2 regions of the Pseudoduganella sp. HUAS MS19 genome follow, and region 2 is predicted to be linked to the other one. Evidence: riboswitches for the same ligand, from Rfam matches in the RefSeq annotation. Region 2 holds a riboswitch; the other holds the start of a gene.

Region 1 (3,400 bases), 1.7 Mb from region 2:
GCGCCTCATCATCCTTGATGAAGTCGATCCACGCCTGCTGGAACGCACCCAGGAACACCTCCGGACGGAAAGGATTCTGGTTGATGCGCAGGATATCGCGGTCCAGCAGGAACGCCAGGCGCACATTGAGCGTAGCGAGGCCATCGGCGTACTTGACTTCAAAGGCCTTGCTGAAACTGCCCAAAGTGACCTTGGTGTCCATTTCTTCCATGGATACCAGGGACAGCGACTCTGCCATCTTGCGCACTGGCGCCTTCTGGCCAGGTGCCAGTTGCGCAATTTCCAGGCGCAGGTCGTTCTCAAGCTGTTTGGCGAAAATACCAAGGAAGGCGTAGTGATCGGTGCGCAGGCGGTTACCGGCACGCAAGCGCGCTTGCAAGGTTTTCACGTCGACAGCGTGGTCCGCATCGACCAGCTCGGCAGCCCAGTGGGTCGACAGCTCGACGAACTGTTCACTAATGTGCTTATTGACCAGACTTATCAGATTTTCCAGCAAGGCATGCCGCGGCGTAACCGCTTTTTTTGGCGCCGAAGAAGTTGGGTTTTCTGGAAGCATGGTCTGACCTGGCTTTGGTGGTTATTCACATTGTCGCAGATTCTTTCCGCCTGGCAATAGGTAAACCAAAAGAATCCGTAAATATTTACGGCAATGTGGTCAAACAGTTGAGTTTGCACCACAATGGTGCAAGGCTAAATCCTACACGCCAGTCAGTTGTATTCCGATTCACCTTTACTATTGCACAAAGCATGATGAAGTTCCGATCCTTCAGAAAGGAACTGTCATGAAATCCAGGCAAAAATCCAGCAAGCAAAGTTCGAGTTCGGGCACGCGCCAAAGCGCCGACCAGGGGTCGCGTTCGGGCGCACAGCCGGGCAGCCAGCAGTCCGATGCCGGCCGCCAGAGCAAGACCGACAAGAAGACCCCCGCCAGCCGTAGCGGCAATCGCTAAATGACCGGCGGCGCACGAAGGGCCCGGGAGCATGCTTCCGGGCCCTTGTCGCTGCGGCTGCGCCGCTTCAGATATTCGTTACGCGCTTGCCCTTGGGCGGCTTGAAGTCGGCCACTTCATTGACCAGGCCCACCTTGGCCGCATCCTGGGCCGTCAGGTGCAAGTCGGAATAGGCGTGGATATTCCAATGTTCATCCGTCAGTTGCACGTGCTTGCGCAGGATCGATTCGGTGCGGGCATCGTCAGCCTGCAAGCCCTCGACAATGATGCGCAGCGCATCGGGCCGCGCACCGTGCGGCGCGCTGGCGTGCGATTTGTGCACCATGAAACGCGCCGTCTCGCTGGCATAGCGCTCTTCGCCGGACAGGAACAGGATCACGGCAATCGAAGCCACCGCGCCGCCGTTGTAGGTAATGATCTTGATCGGCAAGTTGCGCAGGTAATTGTGCAGGCACAGGCCGTCGCTCACGTAGCCGCCGTTGGACTGGATCAGGATGTGGGCCTTTTCTATGCCGTCCTCGGTCATATCCGCCACCGCGTCGAACACGCGGTGCACCATATCGCTGTTCACGTCGCCGGACAGGGTGAACCAGGCCTCCGTATCGCGCTTTTGCTTTTCTTCGCTCATGGTCGCTCCACTCTGTAAATGGATGTCCGCTCATTCTAGCGCAGGCGCTCGCGAAAGGGCGTCAAGATTGACTTTATTGCCCTCCTGTCATATAGTCGCAAGTCTTGATCGGGAGAGACCAGCAGCGGCTGGCGCCGAAGGGGCATTACCCAGAAACTCTCAGGCAAAAGGACCGGACAAGGGCCCGCAAGGGCTAAAACTCTGGAGAGCGGCCCGCCAAGGCGCAGGGCCCACCGAAGGGGCGTGCGGGAATACCTTCCCGTTATCTCTCAGGTACCAAGGACAGAGGGGTAGGCGTATTCATGTTTACGTTTATTAACCCCTATTCTCTGCCCTGAGGTATCAATGACGCTCAAAGCAACCCCACTCAACAACGCTCATCGTGCCCTCGGCGCCCGCATGGTCGACTTCGGCGGCTGGGACATGCCGGTCAACTACGGCTCCCAGATCGAAGAGCACCATGCCGTGCGCACCGACGTCGGCATGTTCGACGTGGCCCATATGTGCGTGGTTGACATCAAGGGTGCCAACGTACGTTCCTTCCTGCGCGGCCTGGTCGCCAACAATGTCGACAAGCTGCGGGTATCGGGCAAGGCCCTGTACTCCTGCATGCTGACCCCGGAAGGCACTGTCATCGACGACCTGATCATCTACTTCATCAACGAAGAATGGTTCCGCCTGGTGGTCAACGCCGGCACCGCGGAAAAAGACATCGCGTGGATGAACAAGCAGAATGAAGCCACCGGCGCCGGCCTGGCCATCACCCAGCGCCGCGATGGCGCCAATGCTATGGCCCTGATCGCCGTGCAAGGCCCGAACGCCCGCGCCAAGGTATGGGAAGTGATCCCGCAAGCCAAGGAAGCGACCGCGGAAATGAAGCCCTTCAACGTGGCCCTGGTGCCAGGCACCGCCTTCGGCGAAGCCATGGTTGCCCGCACCGGCTACACCGGTGAAGACGGTTTCGAAATCGGCGTGGCGGCGGAACAGGCGGAAAAGCTGTGGAACGCCCTGAACGCAGCCGGCGTCAAGCCTGCTGGCCTGGGCGCGCGCGACACCCTGCGCCTGGAAGCGGGCATGAACCTGTACGGCCAGGACATGGACGAAACCGTGAACCCGCTCGACGCAGGCCTGGCATGGACCATCGACCTGGTCTCCGAGCGCGACTTCATCGGCAAGGCAGCGCTGCAAGCGAAAGGCCAGAACGCACAATTCGTCGGCCTGATCCTGCGCGAAAAAGGCGGCGTGCTGCGCGCCCACCAGAAAGTCATCGCCGCTTCCGGCGAAACCGGCGAGATCACTTCCGGCACCTTCTCCCCGACCATGCAGCAGGCGATCGCATTGGCGCGCGTGCCGATGGGCGTGAACGTGGGCGACACCGTGCACGTGGAGATCCGCGACAAGAAGCTGGCCGCCACCGTGGTGAAGCTGCCTTTCGTCCGTAACGGTAAAATCCTGGTTGCTTGAGCCAGAATTTGAGCAGAAACAAACAATAAACCTTAGCCTTGGAGCCAACATGAGCAACATTCCAGCAGACCTGAAGTACACCGAGTCCCACGAGTGGGTACGCGCTGAAGCGGACGGCACCGTGACCGTCGGCATCACCGAATTCGCGCAAGACGCCCTGGGCGACATCGTGTTCGTCGAGCTGCCAAAAGTAGGCGCATCGTTCACCGCCGGCGACGACGCCGCAGTGGTGGAGTCGGTGAAAGCCGCTTCCGACATCTACGCCCCGGTATCGGGCGAAGTGGTCGCCGTGAACGACGCCGTGGTCGGCGCACCTGAATCGATCAACGCCGACGCCTACGCGAACTGGCTGTTCAAG
Region 2 (3,400 bases):
AAGCCCGCCAGCCCAGTGCCGGCGGGCTTTTATGCTCAAGGGCTGACGTTCATGCGCTGCGTATGTGTCCAATTGTGGTCGTATGCACTGACGGCAGAAGCAAAGGTGCGGTACGTCTGGCCTTCGCCTGGCCACGGGTTCATGATGTAAATGTAGTTGGTTCCGTTATAGGTCTCATAGCCGCGTCCGACCATGATATGGCCGCCTCCATTGGTCCAGCCGTAGCGGATCACGAAGGGACGGTTGCCGTTGATCTCATTTACCACCGAATTCCACGACAGGTAGTTATTGACCGCAGTATTTGGCACCCCCCAGTTGTACAGGATGTTCTGCACACTGCCGGAAGTGCCGTACATATTGTTCGGGCGATTGGCGTAGCTGTTCCAGTTGAAGGTGCTGTTGCCGCAAGCGTAGTTGATGCCGTAGGCCCAGTTCACGATCTGGCACTGGCTTGGCGTCCGGTTGTAAAAATTGAGGACCGCTTTGCTGGACGCGGACCAGCACCACTGGCTGTGCTCCTGGATGGTCAACGGAACATTCAAGGTGCGCCATTGCGCAAAGGCGGAGGGAAGGGCCAGCACCAGCGCTGCACCGGCCACGATTTTTGCGATTTTCATAGTCGGTTTCTCCTTAGCGGAATGCTTCGATATTGGCTTTGACCGCGGCGCGCAATGGCTCCAGCAAATCCGCGCCTTCCACCAGCTGGTTGCCGTTCTTTTGAAGCAGCAGCGATTCCCGAGCCGAATGCAGGGGAGCGAACTTGGCACGATCCACCTCCAGCAAGTCGGCGCGCGCTTGGTAGATTCGGATGAAGCGCAGGTTGGAACGCGCACTGTTGCCGTGAACGCTCATGGCAGCGTCCACGTCCTTCGCCAGCACGGAGGCGCCATAGGCGACGGTTTCATAGCGGCCATTTACTTGTTGCACAGTTGCCAGTCCGATCGGCTTGCCGTGCAAGGAAATGACGAAGCGCCACTCGCCCGTTGGCTTGGCCAGCGACGCCAGATCGCCGCGTGCCAGCAGCTCTTTTGGATTCACGGAATATACTTCGAAGCCATGGCTTACCTTTGCCTGCTTCAAATCGCTGACGTCAGTGACATCGAGCGGGAAGTCGACCGGTGCGCTGCCGGGACGGATCGCCTGCTGATGCTCGGCGAATTGTGCGAGTCCGCGTTTGGCGGCCTGCAGTGCCGCGCCGTTGTCTGCTTGTGCCAGGAACGGGGCGGCCATCATCGCTGCGCAGGCAATGCGCAGCCAGAGTCGATGCGTATGCATGTGACTACTCCTCTGAAGGTTGATCAGATTTTCTTTGAGGTGCGAGGTGATTGCCCCCTCTGTGCTGGACCTGAGAGTTTCACAGGCGTTGGCGGCCTGCTTGCTCCTTCGGTGCGCCAGCGATACTTTGCCGGCGGCTCTTCAGAGTTTTGAAAACGCGCGACCGGTCCTTTGGCCTGAGAGATTCCGGGGGCGGCTTGCTCCTTCGGCGTTGTCCATGGGTGGGACAAACTCTCCCGATCACGCGACCGGTGTGCACCGGCAGCGAATTCAGGATATCCCAGGGATTTATACGATTTCAATCGTTTTCCGATACACGTTGCGTTTTCGCCAAGGGGACCTTTCCTGTTATTCTGTTGACACCCGCCCGGGAAATTGGTAACGTTTCCAAAAATAAGCGGCACACGACAGGAGACGGGATGTTTAAGCAGTTATTGGCTGGCGCAATAGCGCTTGGCGCCGCGTCCGCGCAGGCGGCCGGGCCGAGCGCAGAAGTGATTCACTGGTGGACTTCGGGGGGCGAATCGGCGGCCGTCAAACAGCTCGCGAATGCCTACCGCGCGGCTGGCGGCACTTGGATTGATACGGCGATCGCCGGTGGCGAGCAGGCCCGCGCGGTAACGCTCAACCGCATGGTTGGAGGCAAGGCGCCAACTGCGGCGCAGTTCAATATCTCCAAGCAGTTCCTCGACATCGTGGACCAGGAAATGCTGGTGCAACTGGATGATGTTGCGCGCCAGGAGCGCTGGGAATCCACGCTGCCGGAACCCATCGTCAACACCATCCGTATCGACGGCCATTATTACGCAATGCCGATGAACATCCACATGCAGACCTGGATCTGGTATTCCAAACTTGCATTCAAGAAGGCCGGCATCGTAAAAGAACCCGCAACAGTCGATGAACTGTTTGCTGCGCTGGACAAGCTGAAGGCCGCCGGACTGGTTCCGTTGGCGCACGGCGGGCAAGCCTGGCAGGAGCACATCCTGTTTGCATCGCTGCTGGCCAATATGGGCGGGCGCCAGCTCTACCTGCAGGTGATGCGCGACCGTGACCAGCGTGCCATCACCTCCGAGCCGGTGCGCAAGGTGCTGCTCGCATACAAGCGCCTGCAAACGTACGTCGATCCAGCATCGCCTGGCCGCAACTGGAATGATGCCACTGCGATGCTGGTCAGCGGCAAGGCTGGCGTGCAGATTATGGGTGACTGGGCCAAGGCGGAATTCAGCAATGCGAGAATGGCGCCTGGTGTCGATTACGGTTGCATCCCGGGCCTTGGTGCAAACTCGCCGTACCTGATCCAGGGCGACGCGTTCGTTTTTCCTCGCTCGGATCGCGCGGAGGTGCAGCAGGCACAGAAGCTGATGACGAAAGTGCTCCTGGCACCTTCGACCCAGGTGAGCTTCAATAAGCTGAAAGGCTCGGTGCCGCCGCGCGCCGATGCCGATACAAGCCAGCTCGATGCCTGTGCCCGGGCCGGCGCCGACATCATGCGCGATCGCAATCGCCAGGTCGGCGCGCCGGAGATTTACCTGACACCTGACCAGAACGGTGCCGTGCAGGATGCGCTGACCGCTTACTGGAACACGCCAATGCCGGTTGAAAAGGCGCAGAAGTCGCTGGCCGCGGCGCTGAGGAATTAAAACGGTGGGTCGAGCCATGTCCTATGCGGCGCTGGTGCCGATGCTGCTGACGGTCTGCGTGGGCTACCTTGGTTCATTCGCCTGGACGTTCTACGTTTCCCTCACCAGTTCGCGCAGCATCGCGACCAACAGGCTGGTCGGCTTGGCGCAGTATGAACGCCTGTTCGACAATGAGCGCTGGCTGTTGTCGCTGCATAACCTGGCGCTGTTCGGCGTATTGTTTGTGCTGGCATGCATGCTGATCGGCTTCCTGCTGGCGGCGGCGATCGATCGCCAGGTGGCGGGCGAAGGGGCGTTGCGCACGGTCTTCCTCTATCCCTATGCGATGTCGTTCGTCGCAACGGGGCTGGTGTGGCAGTGGATCCTGACACCCGGCGGCATTCCAGGCGTGGAAATCGACTGGCTTGTCGACCAGGACATGGTGCTCTACACGGTCGTGCTGGCCTCGGTCTGGCAGGCATCGGGTTTCGTGATGGCGCTGA

The links. A riboswitch is a leader RNA that binds a small molecule or an ion and turns the genes downstream of it on or off. The one in region 2 is predicted to bind glycine.
Region 1: it holds a riboswitch for glycine, as region 2 does, so the genes downstream of both, gcvT (glycine cleavage system aminomethyltransferase GcvT) here and ACWBU6_RS10155 (hypothetical protein) in region 2, are expected to answer to the same signal.

Annotation. Positions count from the first base shown of each region.
Region 1 covers NZ_CM132133.1:3,959,045-3,962,444, forward strand. Annotated here, with positions in the region: gene ACWBU6_RS17855 (DUF1631 family protein) at 1-556, opposite strand, end outside; gene ACWBU6_RS17860 (hypothetical protein) at 783-950, shown strand; gene ACWBU6_RS17865 (ATP-dependent Clp protease proteolytic subunit) at 1,018-1,578, opposite strand; glycine riboswitch at 1,678-1,763, shown strand; glycine riboswitch at 1,770-1,874, shown strand; gene gcvT (glycine cleavage system aminomethyltransferase GcvT) at 1,924-3,042, shown strand; gene gcvH (glycine cleavage system protein GcvH) at 3,092-3,400, shown strand, end outside.
Region 2 covers NZ_CM132133.1:2,215,715-2,219,114, forward strand. Annotated here, with positions in the region: gene ACWBU6_RS10150 (C39 family peptidase) at 36-617, opposite strand; gene ACWBU6_RS10155 (hypothetical protein) at 631-1,275, opposite strand; glycine riboswitch at 1,430-1,524, opposite strand; gene ACWBU6_RS10160 (ABC transporter substrate-binding protein) at 1,695-2,918, shown strand; gene ACWBU6_RS10165 (carbohydrate ABC transporter permease) at 2,935-3,400, shown strand, end outside.